Regions from separate parts of the Nakamurella multipartita DSM 44233 genome, predicted to be linked through region 1. Evidence: riboswitches for the same ligand, from Rfam matches in the RefSeq annotation. Region 1 holds a riboswitch; each other region holds the start of a gene.
The links. A riboswitch is a leader RNA that binds a small molecule or an ion and turns the genes downstream of it on or off. The one in region 1 is predicted to bind S-adenosylmethionine.
Positions count from the first base shown of each region.

Region 1 (10,091 bases):
CTCCATGGCCAGCAGCACGGCCCGACCATCCGGGTCGCCGGCGGCGTCGACACGGGACAGGAGCAGCGGCCACAGGAGCTCATCCTCACCGGCGTGATGGTGGTGCAGGATGCGGGCGAACCGGCGCCAACGGCCCTGCAGCGCGCGCCAGGTGTCGCGCTCGTCCACCGCCGTCGTCGCCACCGCGGCCCCGAACCGGCGCAGGTCGCGGCGAAACGCATGGTGCATCAGGTACATCGGGGTCAGGTCGCACGGACCGGCGGGCGCGGCGGCCTGACCCGGGAGCCGGATCTGGGGAACGGGCGGGCAGGACGTGGGCATCGGGCGCTCCTGGGGTCGGTGGTGGTCGGCCCACCGTGCGCCCGGAGCCTTGGCCGGCACTTGAGGTGGACTTGACCCGGGGTTCGGCCGGCTTTCAGTGGTCCTTCAGCGCCTCCGTCCACACTCGGCGCCATGACCGACCTGACCGTCACCCCCGCCGTCCCGACCACCCGTCCGGCCGATCGCCGGATCGACATCCGGACCGCCATCGACCAGTACCGCACCTGCGAGCTGGCCACTCTGTCCCGCAACGGCGTCCCGATCGCCTGGCCGGCCGTCTTCGACTGGGACCCGGCCACCGACCGGATCGTGCTGACCACCTCGATCTCGTTCCCGCAGAAGGCGTTCAACATCCGTCGCGACCCCCGGGTGGCCCTGCTGTTCTCCGATCCGACCGGGACCGGGCGCACCGATCTGCCGCAGATCCTGGTCCGCGGGACGGCCGGGTGCCCGGAACAGATCCATCCCGGCACCACCGGACTCGAGCGCTACTGGCAGCGCCTGGCCCAGCGGCAACCCGCGTCCCGCACCTACGGCGCCAACCGGTTCAGCCGCCGGCTCTTCGACTGGTACTACCTGCGGCTGGTGATCACGGTGACCCCGGTGGAGGTCAGCACGGCGCCCGCGGCGGACCGGCGGCCGATGGGCGGCGCGGCCGTCGCCACGCCGGCCGACGGGGGCGCCTGGGCCCGGCTCGCGCAGGAACTGCCCGGATTCTCCGGCGCCGTGCTGGGCACCGCCGCCGACGGCGAGTTGCCGGTGTTGCGGCGGGTTCGGCTCACCCCCGCACCCGGGTCGGGCGCCTTTCTGGTCGACGACCCGGGCCCCGCGCTCACCGCCGGGCCGGCGTCGGTGCTGCTGCACCGGCACGACGACCTGCTGTGGAACCAGCGCCAGATCGGGGCGGTGGGTCAGCTGGTCCGATCCGGGGCCGGCACCTGGATGTTCCGGCCCGACCGGATGCTGCCGACGATGTTCCCGGCCAACGCGGTGGAGATGGCGCGAGTGGTGATTCGGGCCCGCCGGACCGCGAACCGCTACCTGCAGCGGCGCGGGCTGGACCGGCCGGCGATCGACTGGGCGGCCCACCGGGCGTGCGAGCAGCCCGGCGCCCAGTAGGCCTCGGTCGGCGCGGGGGGCCGTCCCGGACCGGTGCCGCCGGTGTGATCCAGGTCGTAGCGCGGCGCCCAGGCGTCTGCTAACGTCCACGTCCAAGGTCATGAGTGCCAGCAGATAGCCCCGGCTTGCTGGCCGGCAACCCTCCAACCGCGGTGGGGTGCCCCGGGTGAGGACCTGGCCGTGCGCGAGGTGCGCTCGGCAAGCGCGGGCCTCCGGTCTTCCTGGTGGTCCCACGGACCGTAGGGGTGGACCATCGTGACCATCGCACTCGAACGACCTGATCTGGCGGCCGCGCTGGCCGGCGACAACCCTTGGACCACGGAGCTTCCCGCGGCGGTCCGGCCGGCCCGTCGCGGCCCGGTGACCCACCCGCACGCCCCGGGCCTGGACCTGGTCGGCGCGCACGCCCGGGTGCCGCTGGCCACCGGCGGCACCGCCGAGTACGCCAATCTCGACCACGGCGCCTCCGCGCCGGCGCTGCGGGTGGTTCGCGACACCGTGGACGAGCTGCTGGAGCGGTACGCCAGCGTGCACCGCGGGGCCGGCTGGCACTCCAAGGTCTGCACCAGCCTGTACGAGGGCTCCCGGGAGCCGATCCGCAGCTTCGTCGGCGGGCGGGCCGACGACGCGGTGATCTTCACCCGGCACACCACCGATTCGTTCAACCTGCTCGCGCACTGCCTGCCGGCCCGGACCACCGTCGTGGTCTTCGAGACCGAGCACCACGCCGCGCTGCTGCCCTGGTCGGCCGAGCGGGCCCCGGGTCGCGACCGCCGGGTGGTCCGGCTGCCCGCCCCCGATTCCCCCGCGCACGCCGTCGCCCTGGTCGACCAGGCCCTGCGCCGGCGCGCCCCCGGGCCGGCCCTGCTGGTGATCACCGGCGCGTCCAACGTGACCGGCGAGGTGTGGCCGGTCGCCGAGCTGGCCCGGGTCGCCCGCTCCCGAGGAGCCCGCACCGCCCTGGACGCCGCGCAGCTCGCCCCGCACCGCCCGTTCTCGATCACCGACCTCGGCGTCGACTACGTCGCGCTGTCCGGGCACAAGCTCTACGCCCCGTACGGAACGGGCGCGCTGATCGGCCGGGCCGACTGGCTGGCCGCGGCCCCGCCGTACCTGATCGGCGGCGGCGCCACCGCATCGGTCCGGGACGACGCCACCGACTACAAGCCGCTGCCCGACCGGCACGAGGCCGGGTCACCCAACGTGCCCGGCACCGTGGCCCTGGCCACCGCCTGCCACGTGCTGGCCACCGCCGATCGAGAAGCCTTGGCCCAGGCCGAGACCGCACTGACCGAGACGCTGCGCCGCGGCCTGGCCGGCATTCCCGGGGTGACCGTGCACTCGCTGTTCGGCGACCGGGCCGACAGCATCGGCGTGGCCACCTTCACCATCGCCGGGCAGAAGCCCGCGGTGGTCGCCGCCGCCCTGTCCGCCGAGCACGGCATCGGCGTGCGCGACGGCGCGTTCTGCGCCCACCCGCTGGTGCGCAAGCTGCTCGGCGCGGCCGGCTGCGCCGACGCCGAGAACGGCCAGGCTCTGCGCGCTTCGGTCGGGCTGGGCACCACCACCGAGCACGTGCAGCGGCTGGTGCAGGCGGTCGAGTCGATCGCTGAGCGCGGCCCGCGGTTGCGCTACGTGGTGCGCGACGGCCGGCCGGTGCCGGCGGTGGACGGCCGCGAGCTGCCGATCATCGCCCCCTGGCAGCGGTAGGACGCTCGGGCTGTTCCGGCCGCCGCCGGGCTGATCGGCGGCCGGTCAGCCCGGTAGGGCGCAGCCGACCGGCAGTTCCAGCCGGTGGGCCGCCAGCAACGCCTCGTCGGCCAGGATGTCGCGGGTCGGGCCGTCGGCGACGATCCGCCCGCCGTTCAGGATCACCGACCGCGGGCACAGCTGCAGCGCGTACAGCAGGTCGTGGGTGACGATCACCGTGGACAGCCCGAGGGTGAGCACGATGTCGGCGAACTCGCGACGGGCCAACGGGTCCAGGTTCGACGATGGCTCGTCCAGGACCAGCACGGTCGGGTCCATGGCCAGCACGGTGGCGGCGGCGACCCGGCGACGCTGGCCGAAACTGAGGTGGTGCGGTGCCCGGTCGGCGAACGGCGTCATGCCCACGGCCTGTAGCGCGGCCTGCACCCGACGGTCCAGCTCGGCTCCCCGGTAGCCCAGATTGCGGGGACCGAACGCGACGTCGTCGCGGACGGTGGGCGAGAAGAGCTGATCGTCGGGATCCTGGAACACGATGCCGACCCGCCGCCGGATCTCCCGCAGGGAGTTCTTGGCCGCACTCACCCCGTCCACCCGGACCGTGCCGGCGCCGGCCAGCAGCGTGCCGTTCAGGTGCAGCACCAGGGTGGTCTTGCCGGCGCCGTTAGGACCCAGGATGGCGACCCGCTCCCCCGGCGTGACCGTGAGGTTCACCCCGAACAGCACCTGCCGGCCGTCGGGATAGGCGAAGGCCAGATCCCGCACCTCGAGCCTCCCGGTCATGCCGCCGCCCGGACCGCGACGGCACAGATCAGGCCCGCGGCCACCGGCGCGGTCAGCGCGGCGACCCAGGCCCGGCGGGCCGGCGCCGCGTCCGCACCCGCCGTCGCCGGCCGGTCGGGTCCGAGGCCGTACCCGCGGGCCAGCATGGCGATGTAGACGCGCTCACCGCGCTCGTAGGCCCGGACGAACAGGGTGCCCGCGGTCCGGGCGATGCCCATGACCTGCCACAACCACCGCGGATCGTCCCCGCGGGACTGCCGCGCGATCCGCATCCGGCGCAGGTCGTCGGCCAGCACCTCGCCGTAGCGAACCATGAACCCGGCGATCCCGACGACCGGTCTGGGCACCCGCAGGCGTTCCAGCGCGTGCAGCAGCTCCGGCACGGTGGTGGTCGCGGTCAGCAACGAGGTGGCGGCCACCCCGAGGGTGCCCTTGACCACGATGTTCCAGGCCCCCCACAGTCCCGGTTCGGACAGGCTCAGGAATCCGACCTGGACGAACGGACCCCCGCCGACCAGTGGCAGGAACACGGCGAAGGCCAGGAATGGCACCTCGATCACCAGCCGGCGGACCCACCGGCCCAGCGGCACCCGCGCGGTGACCGCGATCAGCACCAGGATCAGCCCGTCCGCGACGAACGCCCAGACCGCCGCCCGCGGGGTGGCGACCACCGCGAACACGAACAGCACGGTGGCGACGAGTTTGCACTCCGGCGCCAGCCGGTGCACCCCGGAGTCGGCGTGCACGAAAAACACGTGGCGGTGCGCCACCTCGTCGGCCACCGGGATCACCCTGCCGGCGTCGCCGTGCGGCGACGGGCTCGACGGATGGCCAACCCGACCCCGCCGGCCAGCACGAAGCACAGCAGGACGCCGATGACCCCGGACAGCCCGGTGGACAACCAGGGCGTCTGCACTCCGGCCACTCCGTAGTCGGCCAGCGGCGCGTCGGCCATGGCGTGGGCGGTGGCCTGGGCCTCGAAGCCCTGGTCGATGGCCACCCGTTCCAGCCCGTCCGGTGCGGAACTGGCCAGCGGGCTGACGAAAAAGGCCAGGATCAAGGCGATCCCGACACCCGGCAGCACGAACCAGGTGAGCGACCGGCGGCTCATGCGGACGATCCCCGGGTGCTCGCCGCGGGGCCGGTGGGATCGACCGTGCCGACCAGCAGCGCCGGTCGCAGATCCCGGGCACCGTAGACCAGATCGGGTCGGGTCGCCAGGACCGCGCCCACGGTCAGCCCGGTGATGATGGCCTCGCCGATCCCGATCAGCATGTGCACCCCGATCATCGCCACCGCGACCGTGCCCAGCGGGGCACCCCCCTGCCCGCCGAGCGCGTAGTAGCCGACGAACACGACGCTGGCCAGCACCACGCCGCACCAGGCGGCGACCGCGGACGCGGTGACCACGGCGGAGCGCTTGGCGGGCAGCAGCTTCCGGATGAGCAGGAAGATGCCGTAGCCACCAAAACAGGTGGTGTAGCCCATCAGGATGATGTTCAGGCCGAGCGCGGTCAGGCCACCGTCGGCGAACACCAGCGCCTGGACGATGAACACCACCGACATGGCCAGGCTGCCGACCCACGGCCCGACCAGCACGGCGGCCAGGCAGCCGCCGAGCAGGTGCCCGCTGGTGCCGCCGGCGACCGGGAAGTTGAGCATCTGCAGGGCGAAGATGAAGGCTGCCACCAGGCCGGCCAGCGGCACCTGCCGGTCATCCAGATCGGCCGCGGCCTTGCGCACCGAGACGACGATCAGCCCGGCCGCGATGACCCCGCCGGCCAGCGAGACCGGTGCGTTGATGAAACCGTCAGGAATATGCATGGACGCCTCCTTTGGCGTTCGCTCCGGCGTACTTCTGGGCCACCCGGTCCAGGGAGGCCAGATCGGGCACGACCTCGACCCGGCTGCACAGCGATTCGTAGACCGGCATGTCGGATCCGGCCAGCACCCAGGAGTACCGCGCCTCGGGGGTCAGCCAGATCACCTCCCGGGCCCGCCGGGACAGCTCCTCCAGGGCCTCGGGATGGGGGTCCTTGCCGTTGCCGCGGCCGTCACCCAGGATGAGCACCGTGGTGCGCCGGTTGATCTCGCTGCCGTACTGCTCCAGGAAGCTGACCAACACCTGGCCGTAGTCGGAATTGGCGTCCACGTCGAGGATGTCGCCGCCCATCAGCAGGCCGAGCGCGTCCTCGACGCCATGGTCGGCGAACACGTCGGTCACCTCGGCGACCTGGTCGACGAAGGCGAACGTGCGCACCCGCGGCACCAGCCGCTGCAGGCCGTGCACGACCTGCAGGGTGAAGCGGGTGCTCAGCCGGACCGACAGGCTGACATCGGCGAGAATGACCAGCCGGGGCCGGTCCTGGGCCCGGACCACCGACACCGGGCGGAACGGGATGCCCTCGTACCGCATGCTCTGCCGCATGGTGCGGGCCGAGTCGATCTTGCCCCGCGCGCCCGGGCGACGGCGGTGGGTCAGCGCGCCGCTCATCGACCGGACCAGCTCGCGCAGCGTCTCCTCCAGCCGGGCCCGGTCGGCCTCCGAGATCGCCTGCACCGCGGCCTGCCGGGCCGGTTCGGCGCCCTCGACGGCCTGCTCGCGCAGCGCGGCGAAAGCGGCCAGGTGCTTGCGCAGCATCTCCGGCAGCTTGTCCAGGATGCCGGCCACCTGGGTCCGCAACTGGGCCAGCACCTCGGGCGGCAGCTCGGGGTCCTCGCCGGCGGCCAGCCAGTCCATCAAGGCCGCCTCCTCGGCGACGGACAGGTTGGTGTCCAGCTTGGCTCCGGTCGCCGTGGTCAGCTCGTGCGGCATCGTCGCGCCATGCAGGTGGCTGGTCTCGATCTGCACCCGCGGGGCGGCCGAATCGGTGGTCGGGCGGTCGGCCGAGAGCACCATCTCGTCGCTCAGGGCGGCCAGGTCCACCTTGTCGGCCTCCTGGTGCAGGTTGTACTGCTGGGCCATGTCCTTCGGGTCGAAGTACCGGCGGATGTCCTTGGGCTTGTCGTGACTGTGGCCGAAACCCGGCGTCTGGGAGGGCTCCTCGGTCAGCGTGAAATTCTTCAGCGCACCCTCGTCGACCAGGTCGTCGTGCGCGTGCGAATGGGTGTCCGGCTCGGCGGTCCAGACCGGCTGCAGGGAGAAGAAGGCGTCGAAGACGGTCTCGAAGCTCTCCCGATCCCGCCGGTCCTTGATCAGCGTCACCAGCAGCGCCCCGCGCAGCGTCTCCCGGTCGGCCAGCACGCCCGGCTGAGTGGCGGCGGTGACCGCGTCGACCACCTCGGCCACCGAGACCCGGACCCCGGCCAGCCGGAGGAACCGGACGAACCGGTGGATGGTCTCCTGCATGGCCGGTCCTACAGGGCGCGGCGACGGCCGAGGCCGGCCGCGAAGGAACGCTTGCCCCGGTCGGCGGTGACCGTGGCCACGGGCACCGGCTCGGGCACCAGGTCCTCGCCGTCGGCCGCGTACGGCGGTGTTCCGTAGTGGCCCGGCCCGTGCCGGCCGGGCTTGTCCTTCTCGGCCCGCCGGGCCACGCCGACCTCGTCGGAATCGTGGGGGTGGCTGGGCCCGTGGTCGTCGTGGCTGTGCTCGTGGTCGCCGTCCGCATGACTGTGCGAATGACCGCCGTGCGCGTGCGAGTGGCCGTGACCGTGCTCGGGCCGGTGCTCGGGTACCACCGCGTTGGGGTCGACCAGCTTCGGCAGCGCCTTGATCGCCCGGGCGTGGTCGCGCTCGTACTTGACCACGACGGACACGGTGTCGGCCAGGATCGTCGCGTCCAGTTCCTGCGCCCCCAGCACGGCCAGCGTGCGGGCCCAGTCGATGGTCTCGGAGATGCTGGGCGCCTTACGCAGTTCCAGTTCCCGCAGGCCGCGGACCACCTGCACCAACTGGGTGGCCAGCGCGTCGGACAGCCCGGTCTCCTTGCTGCGCAGGATCTCCAGCTCCCGGTCGGCGTCCGGGTAGTCCAGGAACAGATGCAGGCAGCGGCGCTTGAGCGCGGCCGACAGATCCCGGGTGTTGTTGGAGGTGAGCAGGACCAGCGGCGCCGTTCCGGCCGCGAACGTGCCCAACTCGGGGATGGAGATCTGGTACTCGCCCAGGGTCTCCAGCAGCACCGCCTCCAGGGCCTCGTCCGCCCGATCGACCTCGTCGATCAGCAGGACGGCCGGTTCCTGCCCGTGGATGGCCTCGAACAGCGGTCGCGGCGCCAGGAACCGCTCGGAGAAGAACACCGAGTCGTGCTTGGCCAGCAGGTCCACCGCTGATTCCAGATCACTTGCCTCGGCGACGATCTCACCGATCTTGTCGCGCAGCAGCTGGGTGTAGAGCAGCTGCTTGCCGTAGTCCCAGTCGTACAGGGCCTTGGTCTCGTCCTGCCCCTCGTAGCACTGCAGGCGCACCAGCCGGCGCCCGGTGATCAGGCTGATCGCCTTGGCCAGCTCGGTCTTGCCCACACCGGCCGGCCCCTCGAGCAACGCCGGGCGGTCCAGCTGCATCATCAGGAACACCGTGGTGGCGACCCGACGGTCGGGGATGTAGCCGTGCTCGGCCAGTGCGGCACTGACGTCGTCGACAGTGGCGAAAGTACTCACGGGGGCTCCTGGGTTCGGCCGGCGCGGCCCGGTCCCGGGCTGGGGACCGGGCCACGCCGGCACGCTGATGGGTGGTGCGGGCGAGAACGTCGCGTTAGCTGAGCAGATCGTCCAGGTCGCCGTTCATGCAGTGCTCGACGACCGGGCGCACGGTGTCGAAGGTGCACTCCTTGGCGTTGCCCGGGGTGCAGGCATCGCCCAGGATGTGGTTGGTGATCCGGTCGACATCGGCCTTGTCGCCCTTGATGACCGGGGCCTTCTTGTAGTACTCGGTCGGACCCTGGCCCAGCCGGTTCTTGGAGTACGAGTCCTGCTTGACGTCGACGAACTTCTCCGGGATGCCGACGTCGCGCAGCAGCCGGATGCCGGCGGCCAGCGCGGCCTCGGCGGCCTGCACGTCGGTCATGCCGTGGGTGTCCACGCCCATCGCCTGGGCGATATCGGCGAACCGCTTGTAGTGGGTGGGCATGTTGAACGCCCACACCCGGGGCAGGGCGATCGCGTTGTTGAGCCCGTGATGGGTGTCGTAGAACGCGCTGATCGCGTGCGAGGTGGAGTGGATGATTCCCAGGCCGCCGGAGTTGAAGGCCTGCGCGGCGATGTACTGCGCGTACATCATGCCTTCGCGGCCGGCCAGATCGGTCGGGTTCCAGGTGGCCTGACGCAGGTTCTCCGCGGTCAGTTTGATCGCCCGGATCGCGTTGCCCAGCGACGGCTCGAAGTTCAGCCGGGACACGTACGGCTCGCTGGCGTGGGCCAGCACGTCGAAGCCGCACTGCGCGGTGTAGTCGATCGGGCAGGTGTAGTACAGGGTCGGGTCGTCGATGGCCAGGGTGGCCACCGCGGCGTCGTCGAAGGCGACGTACTTGTGCGGGTTGTTCGGGTCGGTCGTGGTGTCGGTGATGACGTAGGCCCAGGACGTCTCCGAGCCGGTACCGGCGGTGGTGGAGATGGCGATGTGCGGGGGGTTCCGCGGGTTCTCGGACTTGTTGAAGCCCTCGAAGTCGTTGACGTTGCGGCCGTCGTGCGCGACCGAGATCCGGGCGCCCTTGCAGGCGTCGTGGCTGGACCCGCCGCCGATGGAGATGAAGCTGTCGCAGTCGTTCTCCTGGTACAGGGCGACCGAGTCCATGACGTTGTAGTCCTTGGGGTTGGACTCCACCTGGTCGTAGAGCACCGCCTCGATGCCGTGCCACTTGAGCGAACCCATCAACTGCTCGACCAGACCGGAACCACGCAGCCCGGAGGTCATCACCAGCGGCTTGCGAAAGCCCAGCTTGATCGCCTCGGGTCCGACCATCTCGAACGCACCCGGCCCGAGCATGGCCCGGGGGAACGGGTGAAACTCCTTGATGGGGAACGGCTTGAGCAGTTCTTCGACCTTCATGGTCACTCCTCTTTCACGCAGGCGACATCGCCTGGCGGACACCGGATTGGATGGCCTCGAAGCCCGCAGCCGGCGCTTGCGAAGACAGCACTGACGCTACGACCGGGTTCCGGCCGGCGGAAGGCCTGACCGGTGAAACCGTCCGATCGGACGTGATACCTGGCCAAATGGACAG
Region 1 covers NC_013235.1:855,583-865,673, reverse strand. The annotation lists gene NAMU_RS03905 (hemerythrin domain-containing protein) at 1-321, opposite strand, end outside; gene NAMU_RS03900 (pyridoxamine 5'-phosphate oxidase family protein) at 454-1,440, shown strand; SAM riboswitch class IV at 1,537-1,651, shown strand; gene NAMU_RS03895 (aminotransferase class V-fold PLP-dependent enzyme) at 1,696-3,150, shown strand; gene NAMU_RS03890 (energy-coupling factor ABC transporter ATP-binding protein) at 3,196-3,930, opposite strand; gene cbiQ (cobalt ECF transporter T component CbiQ) at 3,927-4,712, opposite strand; gene NAMU_RS30215 (PDGLE domain-containing protein) at 4,718-5,041, opposite strand; gene NAMU_RS30210 (energy-coupling factor ABC transporter permease) at 5,038-5,754, opposite strand; gene NAMU_RS03870 (VWA domain-containing protein) at 5,741-7,279, opposite strand; gene NAMU_RS03865 (AAA family ATPase) at 7,288-8,529, opposite strand; gene mdo (NDMA-dependent methanol dehydrogenase) at 8,624-9,916, opposite strand.

Region 2 (10,091 bases), 850 kb from region 1:
CCGGGTCCGGACCAGGGCGCCCAGCGAGCGGTCCGGCCCGCGAACCGGGAGCAGCCGGTCGGCGCCGGCCCGCAGGGCGCCCGGCAGCCCGATCACCCGGCGCACGTCGGCGGCGAAGGGTCGGCCTGGGATGCCCAGGAACGCCAGGGCCGGCAGCGGCGCGGCGCCGCCGGCGTGCCGGACCCAGGCGCCCACCGGTGAGGGCTGGCGCACCCGGTCGGTCAGTCCCAGCTCGTCGATCAGGGCGGCGGTGGCCGGGCGGGCCACCGCGAACGATTCGGCGCCGGCGTCCAGGTCGAGCCCGCCCACGGTGTGCGCGCAGACGACCCCGCCGGCCCGCGCCGCGGCCTCCAGGACCAGCGGGCGCAGCCCGGCCCGGGCCAGATCCAGGGCGGCGCTCAGGCCGGCGAGGCCGGCGCCCAGCACCACCACCTCCGGCCCGGAAGCGGGGTCCGGCCCAGGATCCCGCGGGCTCATTCCGGCCGGGAATGCACGAACTCGACCAGCTCGGTGAGCACGTCCGGGTCGGTGTCCGGCGGGACGCCGTGACCCAGGTTGACCACGTGCCCGGGGGCGGCCCGGCCGCGCCGGATCACATCCTCGGCGTGCGCATGCAGGGCCTGACGGCCGGCGAACAGCAGGGCCGGGTCGATGTTGCCCTGCACCGGCGTCGCGCCGCCCAACCGGTCGCTGGCCTCGTCCAGCGGGATCCGGTGGTCGATGCCGACGACGTCGGCGCCGACGTCGCGCATGGCGGTGAGCAGCTCGCCGGTGCCGACGCCGAAATGCACCCGCGGCACCGGCAGGTCGGCCACCGCGGCGAACACGGCCGCCGAGTGCGGGGCGACGAACCGCTCGTAGTCGGGCCGGCTCAACGCGCCCGCCCAGGAGTCGAAGACCTGCACCGCCGAGGCGCCGGCCAGGATCTGGGCCCGCAGGAACGCGCCGGTCACCCCGGCCACCCAGGTCAGCAGCGCGTGCCAGACCTGCGGCTCGGCGTGCATCAGGGTCTTGGTCAGCCGGTGATCGCGGCTGGGCCCGCCCTCGACCAGGTAGGAGGCCAGGGTGAACGGGGCCCCGGCGAAGCCGATCAGCGGCGTCGACCCGAGCTCGGCGACCACGCCGGCGGCCTCGGCCGCCACCGGCGCCAGGGCGTCGGGATCCAGCGTCGGCAACGCGGCGACGTCGGCGGCGGTGCGGATCGGGGCGGCCACCACCGGGCCGGTCCCGGCCACGATCTGCACGTCGATCCCGGCCAGCTTGAGCGGCACCACGATGTCGCTGAACAGGATCGCCGCGTCCACGCCGTGCCGGCGCACGGGCTGCAGGGTGATCTCCGCGGCCAGCTCGGGCATCAGGCAGGACTCGAGCATGCCGATGCCCCGGCGGACCTCGCGGTACTCGGGCAGCGACCGGCCGGCCTGGCGCATGAACCAGACGGGCCGGTGGGCCGGCCGGGTACCCCGGTAGGCGGCCAGCAGCGGCGCCCCGGCGGTGCGGCCGTCGACCAGCGGATGGGTCGGGGGGAGCGCGTCACCCATCGGGCCGGCGGCGGTCCCGGTGGCGGTCTCGGAAGCAGTCATCCCTGCCATCGTGTCACCTCGGCCACCCGGCCGGCCGGCGCGGTGCCCGGCTCCGGACAAAAGTCCTGGTCAGACCGGGTCGGCAAAGCTAGGTGAGGCTTGCCTTCGTACCGGGCCGGACGGTCCCACCGGTAGCATTCCGGATCATGCTCATGGTTCTTGGCGCCAGCCATCACGACCTCGAGCTGACGCAGTTGGACCGGCTCGCCATGCACCCGACGCTGCTCAGCCGGGCCGTCGGCGAGCTGGCCCGCCAACCGGACATGCCGATCGACGGCGCCGTCGTCGTCTCGACCTGCAACCGGCTCGAGATCTACCTGGACGCCGCCCGGTTCCACGACGCGATCGAGGGCGTCGCCGCCCAGCTGGCCCAGGTGACCGGGCTGGACGCGGTCGAGGTCGCGGCCATGCTCAAGGTCCGGGTGGGCGCGCCCGCGGTGGCCCATCTGTTCACCGTGGCCTCCGGGCTGGACTCGATGGTCGTCGGCGAGGTGGAGATCGCCGGGCAGATCGCCCGGGCGCTGCGCGAGGCGCAGGCCGCCGGCACCGTCTCGCCCCCCATCAACCAGCTGTTCCAGACCGCGGCCCGGGTGGCCAAGCAGGTCGCCACCGAAACCGGGCTGGGCGCGGCCGGCCGGTCGGTCGCCTCGGTCGCCCTGGACATCACCGGCGTCGGCCCGGGCGGGCCGGGCGCGCAGACCGCGCTGATCATCGGCACCGGCGCCTACGCGCGGGTCGTCGCCGCCGAGCTGCGCACCCGCGGGGTCACCCAGCTGCTCGTGCATTCGCCCAGCGGCCGCGCCGACACCTTCGCCGACCGGCACGCCGCCACCGCCGTGTCCGCCGCCGACCTGGTCGCGACCATGGCCCAGGTCGACCTCGTGGTGGCCTGCAGCGGGCAGTCCGCCGGGATGCTCGACGAGGCCATGCTGGCCGCCGCGGTCGCCGCCCGGTCGCGGCCGTTGCCGATCATCGACCTGGCCCTGCACCCGCATGTCGCCGGACCGGCCCGGGCAGTGCCCGGGGTGCGTGTGGTGGACCTGCATTCGGTGCAGCAGCAGGTCGATCCGGCCCACCTGGACGCTGTCGTCTCCGCCCAGGACATCGTCATCGCCGGCGTCGCCGCCTTCGAGGAGCGGATGGCCATCCGGCGGTTGGATCCGGCCGTGGTCGCGTTGCGCCAGCACGTCACCGGCACGGTGGAGAAGGAACTGGACCGGCTGCGGGCCAAGTACCCGGCCGACGTGGCCGCGGACGTGGAGCGGGCCCTGCACCGGGTGACCCAGGCCCTGCTGCACACCCCGACGCTGCGCGCCCAGGAACTGGCCCGCACCGGTGACGGCGCCGGTTACGTCCAGGCCCTGCACACGCTGTTCGGCATCGACATCACCGAATCGGAGACCGCGGCGCACCCGGTCGCCGCCCTGCGCACCAGCTGAGCCCACCAGCACCGCGCACCAGCAGAGCGCACCAGCCGAGCACTCCGAGCCGGGCGGCCCGTCGACGACGAACGACGACGAACCGCCCGCACCGGGGTCAGGCCAGTCCGGCCGCCTCGAACGCACCCAGGGTCGGCTTGATCGTCGCGGTCGGCCCGACCTCGCCGGCGATCGCGTCCAGCGTCTTGAGGCCGTCACCGGTGTTGAACACCACGGTCTCGGCCTCGGGGTCGAGCTGGCCGCTGGCCAGCAGCTTGCGCAGGGTGGCGATGGTGACGCCGCCGGCGGTCTCGCCGAAGATGCCCTCGGTGCGGGCCAGCAGCTTGATGCCGGCGATCACCTCGTCGTCGCTGACGTCCTCGATCGCCCCGCCGGTGCGCCGGGTCACGTCCAGCACGTACGGGCCGTCCGCCGGGTTGCCGATGGCCAGCGACTTGGCGATGGTGTCCGGCCGGACCGGCTTGACCACGTCCCAGCCCTGCTTGAACGCCTCGGACACCGGCGAGCAGCCGGTCGCCTGGGCACCGAACACCTTGTACGGCGTGGGTTCGACCAGGCCCAGCTCGCCCAGCTCGGTGAAGCCCTTGTCCACCTTGACCAGCTGCGCGCCGGAGGCGATGGGGATGACGACCTGCTCGGGCAGCCGCCAGCCGAGCTGCTCGGCGACCTCGAAGCCCAGGGTCTTGGAGCCCTCGGCGTAGTAGGGCCGGACGTTGACGTTGACGAACGCCCAGTCCTCCTGCTCGGCGGCGATCTCGCCGGCCAGCCGGTTGATGTCGTCGTAGTTGCCGTCGACCGCGACCAGGGTGCCGCCGTAGGCGGCGGTGGTCAGGATCTTCTGCTGCTCCAGATTGGCCGGGATCAGCACGACGGACCGGATGCCGGCCCGGGCGGCGGCCGCGGCGACCGCGTTGGCCAGGTTGCCGGTGCTCGGGCAGGCCAGCACGGTGAAGCCGAGCTTGCGGGCCGCGGCCAGCGCGACGGCGACGACGCGGTCCTTGAACGAGTGGGTCGGGTTCCCGGAGTCGTCCTTGACCCAGAGCCGGCGCATGCCCAGCTCCTTGGCCAGGTTGTCGGCCCGGATCAGCTTGGTGTTGCCCGGGTTCATGTTCGGGGTCTGTGCGACGTCGGCCGGCACCGGCAACAGGTCGGCGTACCGCCAGATGTTCGCCGGACCGGACTCGATCCGCTGCTTGAGGGCGTCGCCGCGCAAGGTGAACTCGTAGGCCACCTCGAGCGGCCCGAAACACTCCATACACGCGTAGTACGGGCCCAGTTCGACGCGGTTGCCGCACTCGCGACAGGACAGCGCGACGGCGGGACCCAGATCGATGCCGGGCGCGGAGGCGGAACCGGCGGACCCGGGGGTGGACAGCACAGAGGTCATGACGAGGCCTTTCTGCTCATCTTCCCCGCCGAAGCGGGACGGAAGTGGCACCTGCTGTCGATCGGCCCCGGACGCGCGGTCAGGAGATGACGATCATCAACAGTGGTTGCCGGGGCTTCATCGGGCCGTGTCCCTCTGCCCCTCTGGATGAGGTGGGTTCTTCAGTTGTCCGGCAATCGTAACGCATCTCCCGAGGCCGCCGACCGGTCGCGACGGCCGGCCGCGACGACTGGCCGGGGGTCGTCGATCGGCGGTGCGGCGGCCGGTGTCACAGCCCCCTGGCACCATGTCGGGCATGGCGCAGACGGGATCCGGGTCGGGTGAGCTGACCCCGCTGGTGCTTCTCACCGGTGACGAGCAGCTGCTGGTCGACCGGGCGATTTCCCGGGCGACGGCCGCGGCCCGCCGGATCGAGGCGGGCGCCGAACGCCGCGACGGCGTCGCCGCCGGGCTCACCGTGGGGGAGTTCTCCGACCTGGTCGCGCCGAGCCTGTTCGCCGAACCCCGGGTGGTGGTCATCCGCGGCGCGCACGAGGCCGGCAAGGACCTGGCCGCCGCGCTGATCGGGTACACCAAGGACCCGGTCGAGGGGGTGTGGCTGGTCGTCCAGCACGCCGGCGGCGCCCGCAACAAGGCCATCGGCGAGGCCCTGACCAAGGCCGGGGCCACCGTGGTGACCTGCAACAAGATCACCCGGCTCAACGAGCGGATCGACTTCGTCCGGGCCGAGATCCGGCGGGCCGGCGGCACCACCAACCCGGCCGCGGTGACCGCGCTGGTCGAGGCGGTCGGCTCGGATCTGCGGGAGCTGGCCGCGGCGGCCGACCAGCTGGTGGCCGACACCGGCGGCACCGTCGACGAGCAGGCGGTCCGCCGCTATCACCGGGGCCGGGCCGAGGTCACCGGGTTCACCGTGTCCGACGCCACGATGTCCGGTGACCTGGCCGGCGCGCTGGAGTCGCTGCGCTGGGCGCTGGGGGTCGGGGTGGCGCCCGTGCTGGTCGCCGATGCGCTGGCCGATGGCGTCCGGACGGTGGCCAAGGTGTCCGGGGCCAAGGGCGGCAATTCCTACGCGATCGCCTCCGCGCTGGGCATGCCGCCGTGGAAGGTCGATCGAGCCCGGGGGATGGCCCGCGGCTGGTCGACCGACGGGTTGGTCGGCGGCATGGCGATCGTGGCCGAGCTGAACGCCGCGGTCAAAGGCGCGGCGGTCGATGTCGAGTACGCGTTGGAGCGCGCGGTGATCGATCTGGTGGCAGCACGAAAGCGCCGGTGACCCGCTCGGTCACCGGCGCCGGAAGCGGTGGATCAGACCTGGTTGACCAGCTGGGTCAGCGCCGACTTGCGGTTGGCGGCCTGGTTCGCGTGGATGACGCCCTTGGAGGCGGCCTTGTCCAGGCTGCGGCAGGCGGCCTTGAGCTCGACCTCGGCCGCCGTCTTGTCGCCGGCCTCGGCTGCGGTCCGCACCTTGCGCACGGCCGTCTTCAGCGACGACTTGACCGACTTGTTGCGCAGTCGCGCAGCTTCGTTGGTGCGGTTGCGCTTGATCTGGGACTTGATGTTGGCCACGCCGGAATGCCTTCGTTTCGTCGTTGGGAGTGACCGACACGTTCGTCGATCGTGGGTGTGACGCCGTCGGGCACACACGGCGGTCCACTTTACCAGCCGCCACAAGCCGGTCACAAACCCGAGCTGATCTTCCCGTAGCGATCAGGGGCAACGATACGCGGTCGGCTCGGGCCGGCCGTCGCTGTCCAGCGCGGCGCCCACCCAGCCGACCACCCCCGGGTCGGCGGGCAGGTCCAGGTGCGAGACCGTCGCCCGGGGGCATCGGTCCTGGATGACCAGCGACCGGACCCGGTCGGCCGGCCCAACCGGCGACTGCCCGTCCACCGGCGTCACCACGGTGTCGTCCCGGCTGGAAATGGTCGCGTAGCGCACCTGCCCGTCCAGGTCGCCGCCGGCGTCCAGCTCGGTCAGCAGGGCCGAGCCGGCGGTCTGATCCGCGCAGGCCGGACAGGCGGCCGCCGGCACCCCGGTGAGCAGGTCCGCGGTCGAGCCGTGGAACGACGGCGCGATCAGCACCGCGCTGGCCACCGCCGGGGCCAGACCGTCCAGCCGCAGCGCGGTCCGCAGCACCAACCCACCCTGGGAGAACCCGACCACGTCGACTTGATCGGCCCCGGTCGCGGCGCGGACGTCCTGGACGAAGCCGGCCGCGGCGCTCGCCGAGTCACGGACCGGGGCGACGCCGGCCAGGGAGTAGTTCAGGCCGTAGACGCAGCGCCCGCCGGCCTGCAGCGCCGCGGCCAGGGCGGTGAAATTGCTCTGCACCGTGGAGAACGTGCCGGGCAGCAGCACCACCGGCCGCTCCGCCGACCGGCAGGACGGGTCGTTCACTCCGGGGACGTGCACATCGGGAAGGGGGGACCGGATCCGGGACGGGGACGCAGTCGGTGCCAGGGTCGGCACCGACGACGAGGGGGTCGGGGCAGCGGTGGTCGGGACAGCGGTGGTCGGGACGGCGGTGGTGGCCGGGTCGGTCGGCGCGCCGGCGGCGGAGCAGGCGCCGACCGCCAACAACAGCCCGACCAGCACCGATGCCGGTCGGCCGGCCCGAACAGTGCGCCTCATCGCCTGCCACCGTAGAGCCGGCCGGGGTCCCCGGAGAAAGTCGGAAGAAAAAGTCGGAAGAAAAGTCGGCCCGGCTGTCGTCCGGCGCGGTGGTCGTTCGTGGTCATGGTGCAAGGGGTGATCGAGCCGGTCACCCACCCGGACCGCAAGGAGTCACCGATGAAGCTCAGCCTGAACATCTTCGTCAGCCTCGACGGCGTCATGCAGGGCCCCGGCGCCCCGCAGGAGGACACCACCGGAGGTTTCACCCGGGGCGGCTGGCTGGTCCCGCACCTGGACGAGGAGTTCGGTCGGATCGTCGACGAGGAATGGTTCGCCCACGCCGACGCCGTGCTGCTCGGGCGGACCACCTTCGACATGATGCGGCCGTACTGGAGCGCCTACCCGAACCAGGAGGAGCTGGTGGCCCGCGTGCTGAACACCTTCCCCAAGTACCTGGTCTCCGACACGCTCACCGACGAGCAGGCGGCCTGGGGTCCGACCACCGTGATCCGCGGCGACGTGGTCGAGCAGGTCCGGGCGATCAAGCAGCAGCCCGGCCGGGAACTGCAGGTACATGGCAGCTGGCAGCTCGCGCAGACCCTGCACAACGCCGGGCTGGTCGACACCTACCGGCTGCTGGTGTTCCCGGTGGTCGTCGGCCAGGGCAAGCGCCTGTTCGACGAGCACAGCCGGCCGACGGCCTTCCGGACGGTGTCGCGGACGGCCACTGCGGGCGGCCTGACCCACCTGGTTCTCGAGCCGACCGCGTTCACCAGCGGTGACCTCACCGCCGACGGCACCACCGACCTCGAGGCCGACGGGACGGAGGTGAGCGCCACCGTCCCGGCCTGAGCACGCCCCGAACCCATCCCGCACGATCACCCCGTAACCCACAGGAGCCCACCATGAAGCAGTACATGCTCTCCGTCCACCACGAGTCCCCGGCCGAGGTCGCCGCCATCACCGAGCAGGACATGCAGCGGATGTTCCAGCAGGTCGACGCGTTCAACGAGCAGGTCCGGCAGGCCGGCGCCTGGGTGTTCGCCGGCGGCCTGGAAGACATCGAATCGGCCACCGTGGTCGACGCCCGCGGCGCCGAGGCGGTCATCACCGACGGACCGTTCTCCGAGACCAAGGAGTACCTGGGCGGCTTCTGGGTGATCCAGGCCGCCGACCTGGACGAGGCCCTGGAATGGGCCCGCAAGGGCTCGGCCGCCTGCGAGGGCCGGGTCGAGGTCCGCCCCTTCCAGGGCGAGGCCTAGCCGCCACCGGCGGTCTTCGTCCGGGCGGGCGATCGTCGGGTGAAATGGGGGCATGCCCGACGACCCCGCTCCGCGCATCGACACCGCCCCGCGCATCGGTTCCGTCCCGGCCCGGAGCATCGAGCAGGTGTTCCGGGCCGAGCACGGACGGCTGGTCGCCACCCTGATCCGTCGCTTCAGCGACATCGACCTGGCCGAGGAAGCGCTCGGCGACGCGCTGGTCGTCGCGCTGCAGACCTGGCCCGAGCAGGGCCTGCCGGCCAATCCCGGCGGCTGGCTCACCACCACGGCCACCAACCGGGCCATCGACCGGATCCGTCGTGAGTCCACCCGGGACGCTCGGCACCGGCAGGCCAGCGCCCAGACCCTGACCCAGCACGACCCGATCGCCGAGCGCGACCGGCAGGAGGAGGAGGTCGGCGTGATCACCGACGACCGGCTCCGGCTGATCTTCACCTGCTGCCACCCGGCGCTGGCCCCGGAGGCGCGGGTCGCGCTCACCCTGCGCCTGCTCGGCGGGCTGACCAGCACCGAGATCGCGCAGGCGTTCCTGGTCCCGGAGCCGACCATGGCCCAGCGGCTGACCCGGGCCAAGCGCAAGATCAAGACGGCCGGCATCCCGTACCGGGTGCCGCAGGCGGAGGACCTGCCGGCCCGGCTGGCCGGTGTGCTGGCGGTGCTCTACCTGATCTTCAACGAGGGCTATCTGGCCAGCTCCGGCGACCAGCCGGTGCGCGACGACCTGTGCGCCGAGGCGATCCGGCTCACCCGGGTGGTCCGCGGCCTGCTCCCCGACGAACCCGAGGTCGCCGGGCTGCTCGCGCTGATGCTGCTCACCCAGGCCCGGCGGGCCACCCGGGTGGCCGGCGGGGTGCTGGTGCCGCTGGACGAGCAGGACCGGACGGCCTGGTCCCGGGACCTGATCGGGCAGGGGCACGAGCTGGTCCGCGAGTGCCTGCGCCGCAACCGACCCGGCCAGTACCAGCTGCTGGCCGCGATCAACGCGGTGCACACCGACGCGCCGACCGCCGCGGACACCGACTGGGGCCAGATCGTCGCGCTGTACGACCAGCTGCGCCGGGTGCACCCGTCACCGATCGTCGAGCTGAACCGGGCGGTCGCGGTCGCCGAGCTGGACGGTCCGGCGGTCGGGCTGGCCCTGGTCGAACCCCTGGACCTGGCCGGATACCACCCGTGGCACGTCGCCCGGGCCGATCTGCTGCGCCGGCTCGACCGGCCGCAGGACGCCGCGGCCGCCTACGAACAGGCCCTGGGCATGACCGAGAACGAGGCCGAACGGGCCTTCCTGCGCCGCAAGCAGCGCGAGCTGACCGGCCACTGAAGGCGGCCGGGGACCCCGGTGGGCCGGTGATTGCCGGACTCGGGGCCCGGCCGTGGGACGATGGAGCGTCCGCCCGCCCGCACTCCAGAAGGATCCAGAAAGACTCCCGTGACATCTGGTCTCGCCGCCCGTGCCCATCGCACGTTCACCCCGCCGGAGTTGATCCGCAACTTCTGCATCATCGCGCACATCGATCACGGCAAGTCGACGCTCGCGGACCGGATGCTGCAGCTCACCGGGGTGGTGGAGGAGCGGGCCATGCGGGCCCAGTACCTGGACCGGATGGACATCGAGCGTGAGCGTGGCATCACCATCAAGTCGCAGGCCGTCCGGCTGCCCTGGGCCGCGCCCGGCCGCGACGGCAAGACCATCGATCACGTCCTGAACCTGATCGACACCCCCGGCCACGTGGACTTCACCTACGAGGTGTCCCGCTCGCTGGCCGCCTGCGAGGGGGCCGTG
Region 2 covers NC_013235.1:1,708,343-1,718,433, forward strand. The annotation lists gene NAMU_RS07730 (protoporphyrinogen/coproporphyrinogen oxidase) at 1-426, opposite strand, end outside; gene hemE (uroporphyrinogen decarboxylase) at 474-1,592, opposite strand; gene NAMU_RS07740 (glutamyl-tRNA reductase) at 1,730-3,022, shown strand; gene thrC (threonine synthase) at 3,120-4,409, opposite strand; SAM riboswitch class I at 4,423-4,563, opposite strand; gene holA (DNA polymerase III subunit delta) at 4,696-5,685, shown strand; gene rpsT (30S ribosomal protein S20) at 5,718-5,978, opposite strand; gene NAMU_RS07760 (lipase family alpha/beta hydrolase) at 6,120-7,043, opposite strand; gene NAMU_RS07765 (dihydrofolate reductase family protein) at 7,149-7,877, shown strand; gene NAMU_RS07770 (YciI family protein) at 7,931-8,287, shown strand; gene NAMU_RS07775 (RNA polymerase sigma factor) at 8,340-9,629, shown strand; gene lepA (translation elongation factor 4) at 9,690-10,091, shown strand, end outside.
Region 2: another riboswitch for S-adenosylmethionine. It lies ahead of thrC (threonine synthase); the one in region 1 lies ahead of NAMU_RS03895 (aminotransferase class V-fold PLP-dependent enzyme).

Region 3 (10,091 bases), 2.1 Mb from region 1:
AGGCGCCCGAGGTGCATCCGGGTCCCGGCCAGGTGCGGGTCCAGGTGCGGGCCTCCAGCGTGAATCCGTTGGACTGGAAGCTGCGGGCCGGGTACATGGCCCAGGGCAAGCCGTTGACCAGCCCCGGGATCGTCGGCTTCGACGCCTCCGGCGTGGTCGACGAGATCGGGGAAGGCGTCGACGATGTCGCGGTCGGCGACGATGTCTTCGGGCTGGGATCGGCGACGGCGGCCGACCAGGCTCTGCTCGAGGTCTACGCGCGCAAGCCCGCGTCGGTCGACTGGGCCGTCGCCGCGGCCGCGGGGGTGGCGGCCGAGACGTCCATCCGGGCCTTCGACCTGGTCGGTGTGACCGCGGGCAGCACCGTGCTCGTCGACGGCGGGGCAGGCGGCGTCGGTGCGGTCGCGGTGCAGATCGCGGTGGCCCGCGGGGCGACCGTGATCGCCACGGCCGGGCCGGACAATCAGGACTACCTGCGCGAGATCGGCGCCACCGCCGTCGAGTACGGCGCGGGCGTGGCCGATCGCGTCCGGGCCGTGGCCCCCGACGGGGTCGACGCGGTGTTCGACGTCGCCGGCAAGACCCCGGTGGCCGACCTGCTGAGCCTGGTCCGCGAACCGGCTCAGGTGGTCACGATCGCCCGGTTCGACGCCGGTGACTCGGGCATCCAGCTCACCACGGGACGCGCGGCCACCGCCGGGCAGGCGCTGGCGGAGACCGCCGCGCTGCTGGAGAACGGCGCGCTGGTGATCAAGGTGCAGACGTTCCCGTTCAGCCGGGCCGCCGAAGCGCACCAGATCAGCCAGAGCGGGCACGTTCGCGGCAAACTGGTGCTGATTCCCGAGTCCTGACCGTCAAGAGGAGACAACCGTGCCGGTCCCCGGTCAACCCCTGCGCCGTCTGGGATTTCTGACCATCGGTCTGTTCGACCCGGCCGATCCGGCGGCCGGGCACCGGGCCACCCTGGAGGTCATCGAGCTCGGTGAGCAACTGGGGTTCGACAGCGCGTGGCTGCGCCATCGGCATCTGCAGTACGGCATCTCCTCGCCGATCGCGATGATGGCCGCAGCCGGTCAGCGCACCAGCCAGATCGAGCTGGGCACGGCGGTGACGCCACTGGGCTGGGAGAACCCGTTGCGGCTGGCCGAAGATCTGGCCACGGTGGATCTGCTCTCCGGTGGGCGCATCAACCCGGGCATCAGCGTCGGGCCCCCGATGCAGTACGAGCACCTGAAGGCGGCCCTGTACCCGGACACCGCCGAGGTCGAGGATTTCAGCTACACCCGGGTGGAGCGGCTGTTGGCGTTCGTCGAGGGCCGCACCGCGTCCACCTTTGCCGGCCGGCAGGGTTTCGAGGAGTTCTCCGACCGGGTGCAGCCGTACTCACCCGGACTGCGGGCCCGGATGTGGTACGGGGCGGGCAGTTTGCGCTCGGCCCGGTGGGCGGGTGAGCACGTGATGAACCTGCTGTCCAGCAGCGTGGTCTTCGCCGAACCCGGAGGTGCCACCGACTTTGCCGAGATCCAGCGCGAGCAGATCGTGGCCTTCCGGGCGGCCCACCCGGCCGGGCCGTCCGCGCGGGTGTCCCAGGGCCTGGTCGTCATCCCGACCGATTCGGCGACCGCCGAGCAGCGGGCCAAGTACGAGGCGTACGTGCAGGCGCGGACGCCGAGGACAGCCGGCCCGCAGGGCCCCCGCGGCATGCTGTTCGCCCGGGATCTGATCGGCAGCAGTGCCCAGATCGCCGAGCAGCTGTTCGCGCACGCCGGTTTCCGGGAGGTCGACGAGGTGGCCTTCGCCCTGCCGTTCTCGTTCGAACCGGCCGACTACGTGCAGATCCTCACCGATATCGCCACCAGGCTGGGGCCGGCCCTGGGCTGGCGCCCGGCCGCCTGAGCCGGAGCGAGGGAACCGGCCGGTCACCGCCGGCCGGCACAGGACACACAACGGGTCGCGGTGGGCAGCGCCGCCAGCCGCCCGGCGGCAATGGCGCAGCCGCAGCGTTCACAGATGCCGTAGCGCCCGGCGTCGAGGGCAGCCAGGGCCTCGTCGACATCGCGCACGCGCTGCTGGGCCGCCCGGTGCATGCCGTCGATCCGGAACCACTCACCGGACAGTGGCGAGCCTTCGGGGTCGTGCTCGTCGTCATCCGATCGGTCGGCGCGCAGCCGCCGGATCTCCAGCAGCGCCCGGTGGTGCGCCTCCAGCTCGGCCGTCAGCCGCACCCGCAACTGTTCGAGCACCTGCCGGCCGTCCGCATCGGCGGCGGTCACGGGTGCAGCCCGTCGTCCGGCTCGGTCACCCGCCAGCTGTGCAGCGGCACCTGCAGGCCGGCCCGCGTGGGTGCGCAGACGAACGGTCCGGCCGCGGCCGCCAGGTCCGGCGGGAACGGAATGAGCCGGACCAGCTGTGGCGGCCCGCCGCTCACCCCGGCCCGCAGGGTGATGGCATCGCCGTCACGGCTGGCGCGGACGGTGACGCGCCGGTCGGCCCAGTCCGGGACCGGGGCCAACGACCAATCCGAGACACCGTCGGTCACCACCGCCCCGAGCTGAACCGCGCCGTCGGCATACTCGAGCCCGGCCTTGATCCACCGCTGCTCCGAGACGGAGACGAAAAGGCCGGCCTGATCGAACTGTTCGCGGAAGACGGCGGTGAATTCCACCTCCATGGCCGAACCGTTGGCGAACGGCACGACCAGGGCGTGTTCGCTGTCGTGGACGAACCCGTAGGACGCCACCCGCCAGGCGTCACTGCCCTCGACGGCCGTGACCAGCAGGTCGCCGTCGCGCTCGACCACGGCGGCCGGCGCGTGCGTCCACCGACCCGCGGACCAGGGCACCTGGGCCATCCGGACCACCTCCACCGCTGCCGGGCCATCGGTCGGCCACGACCGTCAGGGGACTGTACCCACGACGACCCACTGGCCACTGGCCCACTGGCTACTGACCCCCTCCACGCTAGAAGGCCGCGGCCAGTCTGCGCACGGCTTCGCGCAACTCCTCGGGGGTGCGATCGCCATAGGCCAACCGCAGGTGCCGGGAGGCCTCCCACCGATCCGGTCCGGAGGCGAAGAACTCACCTTGCTGGTAGAGCACGCCGTGGGCGGCCGCCCGGTCGGCCAGGGCGGCGGCATCGACGCGGTCATCGGTCAGCCGCGGCCACAGGAACAACCCGCCCTCCGGGCGGACGGTCCGGAACGCCCCCGGCAGCTCCGCCTCGAGCGCGTCGACGAGCGCGAAAGCCCGTTCCGCGTAGAGCGCGCGGGCCGGTGCCAGCACCCGGTCGAACCAGCCGTCGTCGGTCAGCACCAGGTGCTCGATGAGCGTCTGGGTGACCGTGGAGGAGTGGCCGTCGAGCCGGTTGCGCAACCGGATGACGGGGGGCACCAGCTGCTCGGGCAGGACCAGCCAGCCGACCCGCCACCCCGGACCGAGGGTCTTGGTGAACGTGTTCACCACGATCGCCCGGTCGGACTCGTGGAACGGCCGCAGACCCTGGTCGTCGCCGGCGAAACGGAGCTCCCGGTAGGGGTTGTCGATCAGCAGGTAGAACCCGTACTGCTCGGCCAGGGCGACCAGCGCGCGCCGGCCGTCGGTGGTCAGCGTGCCCTGGGACGGGTTGTGGAAGTCGGGGACGGTGTAGACGGCGCCGATCCGCTCTCCGGCGGCCAGCCGCGCGGCCAGGGCCTCGACGTCCAGCCCGTCACCGTCCACCGGGATGGGCAGCACCGCATCGGTGGCCAGTTCCAGCACCCGCAGGAACAGCGGGAAGATCGGGTCGTCGACGGCGACCGTGGCGCCGCGCTCGACCACGGTCAGCACGGCCAGCGACAGCCCGTGCAGGCCCCCGTTAGTGATGACGACCCGCGCCGGATCGACGCCCTCACGCCGGGCGATCCACTCCCGCAGGCCGGTGAAGCCGGTCGCCGACGAGTACTGCAGCGCCGCAGTCGCGGCCGCCGGATCGGTCCAGAGTTCTGTTGAGACACGGGCGATGTCGGGCACCGGCAGCGCCTCCGGTGCGGGAATGCCGCCCAGCAGCCGGATCGCGTCGGGCCGGGGAACGATCAGCGTCTGGTCGCCGAACCCCCGAGGTTCGCTCAACCGGCGGGAGAGTCGGCTGATCGGGGGAAGTGTCGAAGTCTCGGCGGGGGATGTGGCGGTGGCCGTGCGGGTCTGGGTAATGGTTGTCATGGGGCACCTTCAGGTCGACAGGGGTGCGACAGGAGCCGACCGGCGCCGGGTCGGGACATCCGGTGGGTCGATGCGTCGCTGCGGAGGATGGGGGCTGAACGTCAGAGACGACAGCCGGAACTGGCGACCAGGGCCAGATCAACGTGCCGGCGCTTGGTCGCCCGGAAGGTCGGGCCCACCTGCGCTGCGTTCACGATGCTCTCCGTCGGTGTCGACCCGAGGGTCGTCGTGCTGATCCGGAGGACCGGATCGAGTGATCACCTGGGGCACCCGGTCTTGCGACGTGAGGGTTGCCGAGCAGCAAGTCAGGGCTTGACGCTGCGTCTGGTCACCGATGGGGACTGTAGCCAGCCTCTCGCCGAGGTGTCAACGCGGCGGCTCTCCACGGCCAGCTGATCATCGTCCCGGCATGGTGGCACCGATCAGCCTGCGCCGCAGCACTCCTCGCGACGCTCAGGGCGGTTGTGCGATCGGCCACGGCGGTCGGTGCCGCAGTGATCACGATGGGCTGCAGCACCCGTGGTCGGACCGCTCCGAGCCGCTGTCGCGTCCGGGGGACTCGAGATCCGCGGGCTCCTGGCGGAGCGGCTCCACCGTGGACAGCCGGCAGAAGCAGGAAGCCTGGATCGGCACGTCGGCCACCGCGGCGGCCAGGCGCAGCTGGTGGGCGACGAGCCGGGCCTCGGCGTCCCGGCCGAGCCGGGTCAGACATTCGTGCAGGCCGTGCAAACTCCAGACGTTGCCGGGGTGCTGCAGGGCGCGCGGCAGGGTGTCGTCGATGCCGAGGTCGGCGGTGTAGACATCCAGGGCCCGGGCCACGTGGCCCTGCTCGAGCAGCAGCGCGCCGTAGGCGTGCCGGGTCGGCTGCATCCATCCCCAGGGCTCATCGAAGGGCAGGGCATCCTCCAGGTCGATCGCCCGGCGCAGGTCGGCGAACGCTTGATCGAGATGACCCGCCCGGTAGTTGATCTCGCCGTCCAGCAGGGAGGAGGCTACGCCCAGGATGTCGCGGCAGGTGTTGTTGAACAGCATGCGCTCGGGCGGCACCCGGGCGACCGCCGCCTGCATGCGGACTCTCTCGACTCCGGCCCGCTCGACGTGCCCGGTGGCGGCGAGGGCGACGCCCCGGGCGTAGTGCGTCATCGCGGTCGTCACGCAATACAGATCCCGGTCGTCCGGCAGTGGGAGGGCCAGGATGTCCGGCCACCGACCGAACCGGATCAGCACGTGCACCCGCATGGCCAGGAATCCCTCGAGCCAGTCGGCCATGGGTGGGGACGGAACCCGCAGCAGCTCCGTTGGAATGCACTGCTCCAATTGTTCGGCGGTCTCCAGGGCGACCCGGGACCGGCCCGACAGCATGGCGGCGTAGATGCGGAAGTGATGGTTGTGGGCGCGATACAGCGTGTAGAAGTTCATCGGGCCCGATCTGGCCAGGAACTTCGCGTCGGCCGCGATGCCGCGGCTGTTCGCGGTGATCGCGCCCCGGTAGTCCCCGCACAGCACCTGCAGATGGGACGGCATGTGCTGCAGGTGCCCGGCGTCGGGCACCAGGTCGGGGAGCAGGTCGGCCAGCGCCAGCCCGCGCTCGGGCGTCGCTGACATCTCCACCAGGTGAATGTGCAGGTGCAGCAGGCCCGGATGCTGCCACCCGTCGGGCCGGGCCAGGGCCCGGTCGAGCACGAGCTGGGCCTCGTCGGCGCGGGATCCCGGAGCCGGCTCACCGGTGCGCAGGTCCCACAGCTGCCACGGGGTCAGGTTCATCAGCGCATCGGCGTAGAGAGCGGCGACGTCCGGATCGTCGGCGAAGTCCCGATAGACCAGAGACATCGCCTGGGCGTAGTCGGCGTTCCACACCGCGGTGGGGGCCGCCGGGTCGGGGCCGAGGTGGGCATCGGGATACCGGTGAGCCAGGGCGCCGATCAGGGCGCGCTCCACCGGGAGGGCCCGCCCGGCCAGCTCCTGGGCCCGCTGCACCGCTCGGTGGGTGCGCACGAGGGTGCGGTCCAGGTCGTCCTCGTCGAAAAACTCCCACGGCTTGTTGTAATTCGGCCCGAGGGCGTAGGCGATGCCCCACTGCGCCATGGCGCAGGCCGGGTGGGCGGCCGCGGCGCGTTCAAAGCAGACCACCGCTTCCTCGTGGTTGAAGGCATAGGACCAGATCAATCCGCGGTCGAACCAGGCCGCCGCCTCCGCGCTGTCCGTGCCGATCTCCCGGTGGTAGCGGCCCAAGTCGTACTCGTATCCGGTCACCCGGGCATCGTAGGAGCCGCTGATGACCGCAGCGCCGTCGAGATTCCGGGACGCAGGCGACGAGTCAAGAGCTGGTGACCGGGCCGGCGCTGGGCCCCGCCGTCGAGGGAAGGGAGCGTCTGGTCGCCCCGGCGACGCAATTTCTCGCCGTGAGCTTAGGGTCCGGAGGGTAGGTAGGTCGGCCTGTCAGCTGGTCGCTCGCACCGTACTCGCCGAGCGCGACGGCGCAGGCGTCAAGTCGGGAAGATCCGGCGCGGTCGCGCCGCCCCGGCCGGTGGCCAGCACCGCGGCCAGCAGCCCGGGGAAGCGATGGTCGACGTCGTCCCGGCGCAGTTCGATGGTCCGCCGCCGGCCGTCCGGAATGCTCCAGATCAGCCCGGCCTCGCGCAGGGTGCGCAGGTGGTGCGAGAACGTCGACTTGGGGACGTCGCCTCCGGCCGCCTGGCACTGGGCGACCGACAGCGGTCCCTGGGCGTCGAGTTCCCGGACCAGGTGCAGCCGGGTCGGGTCGCTCAGAGCGAACAGCACCTGCGGCAGGTCGACGTCGACCAGATCCGGGTGGGGCAGGGCCCGCGCGGCGGTGGACATAACAGTTCGACTTTCTTGGAACAATCATCGGGATGGCGCGGTTGCAACCGTTCGATACAACTCGAACAGTAAGCGGATCGGAGCCACAATGACAGGATTGCCGGCCACATCACAGCGAGTGGGGGAGCGCACCGGCCTTTCCGGCGCGGTCCCCACCCTGTCGCGGACTGCGGGCTTCTGGGTGGTGGCCGCGACCGTCACCACTCTGCTGGCCGCCTCCAGCGCGCCGAGCCCGCTCTATCCGGTCTACCAAGCCGCGTTCGGATTCTCCTCGGCCACCCTGACCGCGATCTTCGCCGTCTACGTTCTCGCCCTGCTGCTGAGCCTGCTCACCGTCGGCCGGCTGTCGGACTACGTCGGTCGGCGTCCGGTCCTGGCCGTCGCCCTGATCGTGCAGGCCGCGGCGATGGCCGTCTTCCTCGGCGCCGACGGCGTGAGCGCGCTGGTCGTCGCCCGGATCGTCCAGGGACTGGCCACCGGTGCGGCGGTCGGCGTGCTCGGGGCCTACCTGCTCGACCTGCAGCCCGCCGACGGCTCCCGGCTGGGCTCGCTGGTCAACAGCGTCGCCGCCACCGGCGGTCTCGGCGTCGGCGCGCTGCTGGCCGGTCTGCTGCTGCAGTACGGCCCGCAGCCGACCAGATTGATCTTCGAGATCTTCGTGATCGCCTTCCTGTTGCTGGCCGCCGGCACCGCGTTGCTGCCGGAGACGGTCGGTCGCCGGCCGGGTGCGTGGGCCGCGCTGCGGCCCCGGGTGTCGGTTCCCGTCGCCGCCCGCCGTGCGTTCCTGCGCAGCACCCCCACCCTCGTCTCGACCTGGATGCTGGGTGGGCTGATGCTCTCGGTGGGCGGGTCGCTGCTGGCCACCGTCTTCGATCAGGGCAACCATGCGGTCGTCGGGCTGGTCCTGGGCTCGTTCGCCGGAGCGGCGGCGCTGGCCTCCACCCTGCTCCGAAACCGGACCCCGCAGTTCATGACCAGCCTGGGCACTGGGCTGCTGGTGGCCGGCGCCGGCGCCGTCGCGCTGTCCGTGGTGACGGTGTCCTGGCCGGTGTTCGTGGTCGGGACGGTGGTGGCCGGCGCCGGGTTCGGCCCGGCGTTCCTCGGCGCGTTCCGGTCGGTGAGCCAGCTGGCCAGCGATCACGAGCGTGCGGGACTCATCTCGGCCATCTTCATCGTCAGTTACCTGGCCTTCAGCATCCCGGCGGTGCTCGCCGGGATCCTGATCGCCGTCGTCGGGCTGGCCCCGACCACCTTGGGTTACGCCGGACTGGTCACGGTGGTGGCCGCGGCCACCCTGGTCGATCAGCTGGTGGCGCGCCGACGCGGCTGACATCACCGGGCCCCCGCCGGTCGCCCCACGGGCCCGGCGGGCAGCGGGGTCAGTGGCCGGCGGAGGGCCGCTCGAAGCGGAGCACGGTGGCGTCCTGCCCGAGTTCGTCCCGGGTCCGGCCGAGCGGGGGCAGCGCCCGTTCCAGCGGGGTGGGTGGTTCCTCACCCAGCGGCGGCCGGTCGGACAGGCGGGGCGGCAGTGGCTGGCGGGGTTCCCGGTCGCCGGCGCCGTCGCCGCCGTCCCGGCGCAGCGTCACCACGACGGTGTCCCCGCGGAACCGGACGGCTCCCGCCTCGGGTTCCTGGGCCGCGACCACCCAGCGGGCCGAGGCCTGCAGGGTGCGCAGATCGGCCGGCGGATCGGCGATCACCAGCCGGAAGCCGATCAGGTCGGCCTGGTGCAACGCTCCGGCGACGATGACGGCGTCCAGGTCGGGGATGACGATCCGGTCCGGCAGAGCGTTGTCGGCGACCTTGAGCCGTCCTCGAGCCATCACGACCTCCGGGTGATCCAGTCCTGGCCGCGAGGCTACGCCCGGCCCCCGGGCCGTGGCGGCCCGTGCGCCCAGGGCTGAATTGTCCGGAAGCTGTGGTCCGCCTCCGTCGACCGGACCGACCTGTGGGCGACCGCGCGGATCGATCAGCGCGGATCGATCAGCGCGGATGAACCAGCACCGAATGTGACGGTAGGGACGCGAGTCGACGAGTTGAGCCGTGCCGGCGTAGATGATCCGCGCGGGCCGGGGCGGCCCCTAGGATCAGCGGGCGGCCACCGCCGCCGGTGTCGTGGGGACGCCGGGGTTCCGGCACCCCGACGCGGCCGCGTCCGGAGGTCAGGCGTGCTGGCTGCGATGCGGCGATTCGTGGCCTCGTCCTGGGCCCCCTGGGCCCTGCTCGCCGTCACCATCGTGCTGCACGTGCTGGTCACGCTGGCCGGTAGTGACGCCTTCGCCATGGTCGACCTGAAGGTCTACCTGGAGGGCGCACAGCACCTGACCGACGGCACGCTCTACGACTTCTTCTCCGAGCCGCTGCATCTGCCGTTCACCTACCCCACCTTTTCGGCGATCATCTTCACGCCGATGACCTGGCTGCCGTGGACCGTCCTGCGGGTGCTCTGGCAGGCGGCCTCGTTCGGCGCGATCGGCCTGATCGCCTACGCCACCCTGCGGCTGCTGGGCCGGGCCGGACCCAAGGCGCCGCAGCCGCTGGAGCATGTCCGCGGGATCGTCGTCACCATCACCGCGTTGGGCCTGTGGCTGGAACCGGTGCGCACCACTTTCAACTACGGCCAGATCAACCTGTTCCTGTGCGCGCTGCTGCTCGCCGGGGCGGTGGCCAGCAAGGAATGGTTGGCCGGCGCGTCGGTTGGGCTGGCCGCCGGGGTGAAGCTGACCCCGGCCATCACCGGGCTGTACTACCTGCTGCAGCGCCGGTGGTCGGCCGTCGCCTGGTCGGTCGTCTTCTTCGCCGGCACCGTGTTGCTCGGGCTGGCGCTGGTGCCCTCGGAGACGGTCCGGTTCTTCACCGCGCTGATGTTCGACCCGGCCCGGACCGGCCCGGTGTGGTCGGCCATCAACCAGTCGCTGCGCGGGGCGATCGCCCGGCTCGCCGGCCAGGACCTGACCACGCTGTGGCTGGTGACCGCCGTGCTCGCGGCGGCGCTGGGCCTGTGGGCGGCGTGGGCGTGCCTGCGGGTCGGCGACCGGACCGCGGGGTTGCTGG
Region 3 covers NC_013235.1:4,807,631-4,817,721, reverse strand. The annotation lists gene NAMU_RS21490 (NADP-dependent oxidoreductase) at 1-851, shown strand, start outside; gene NAMU_RS21485 (LLM class flavin-dependent oxidoreductase) at 871-1,896, shown strand; gene NAMU_RS29510 (TraR/DksA family transcriptional regulator) at 1,920-2,273, opposite strand; gene NAMU_RS21475 (DUF1349 domain-containing protein) at 2,270-2,851, opposite strand; gene NAMU_RS21470 (aminotransferase-like domain-containing protein) at 2,961-4,106, opposite strand; SAM riboswitch class IV at 4,420-4,529, opposite strand; gene NAMU_RS21465 (hypothetical protein) at 4,695-6,449, opposite strand; gene NAMU_RS21460 (ArsR/SmtB family transcription factor) at 6,636-7,037, opposite strand; gene NAMU_RS21455 (MFS transporter) at 7,156-8,367, shown strand; gene NAMU_RS21450 (hypothetical protein) at 8,417-8,860, opposite strand; gene NAMU_RS21445 (mannosyltransferase) at 9,206-10,091, shown strand, end outside.
Region 3: another riboswitch for S-adenosylmethionine. It lies ahead of NAMU_RS21470 (aminotransferase-like domain-containing protein); the one in region 1 lies ahead of NAMU_RS03895 (aminotransferase class V-fold PLP-dependent enzyme).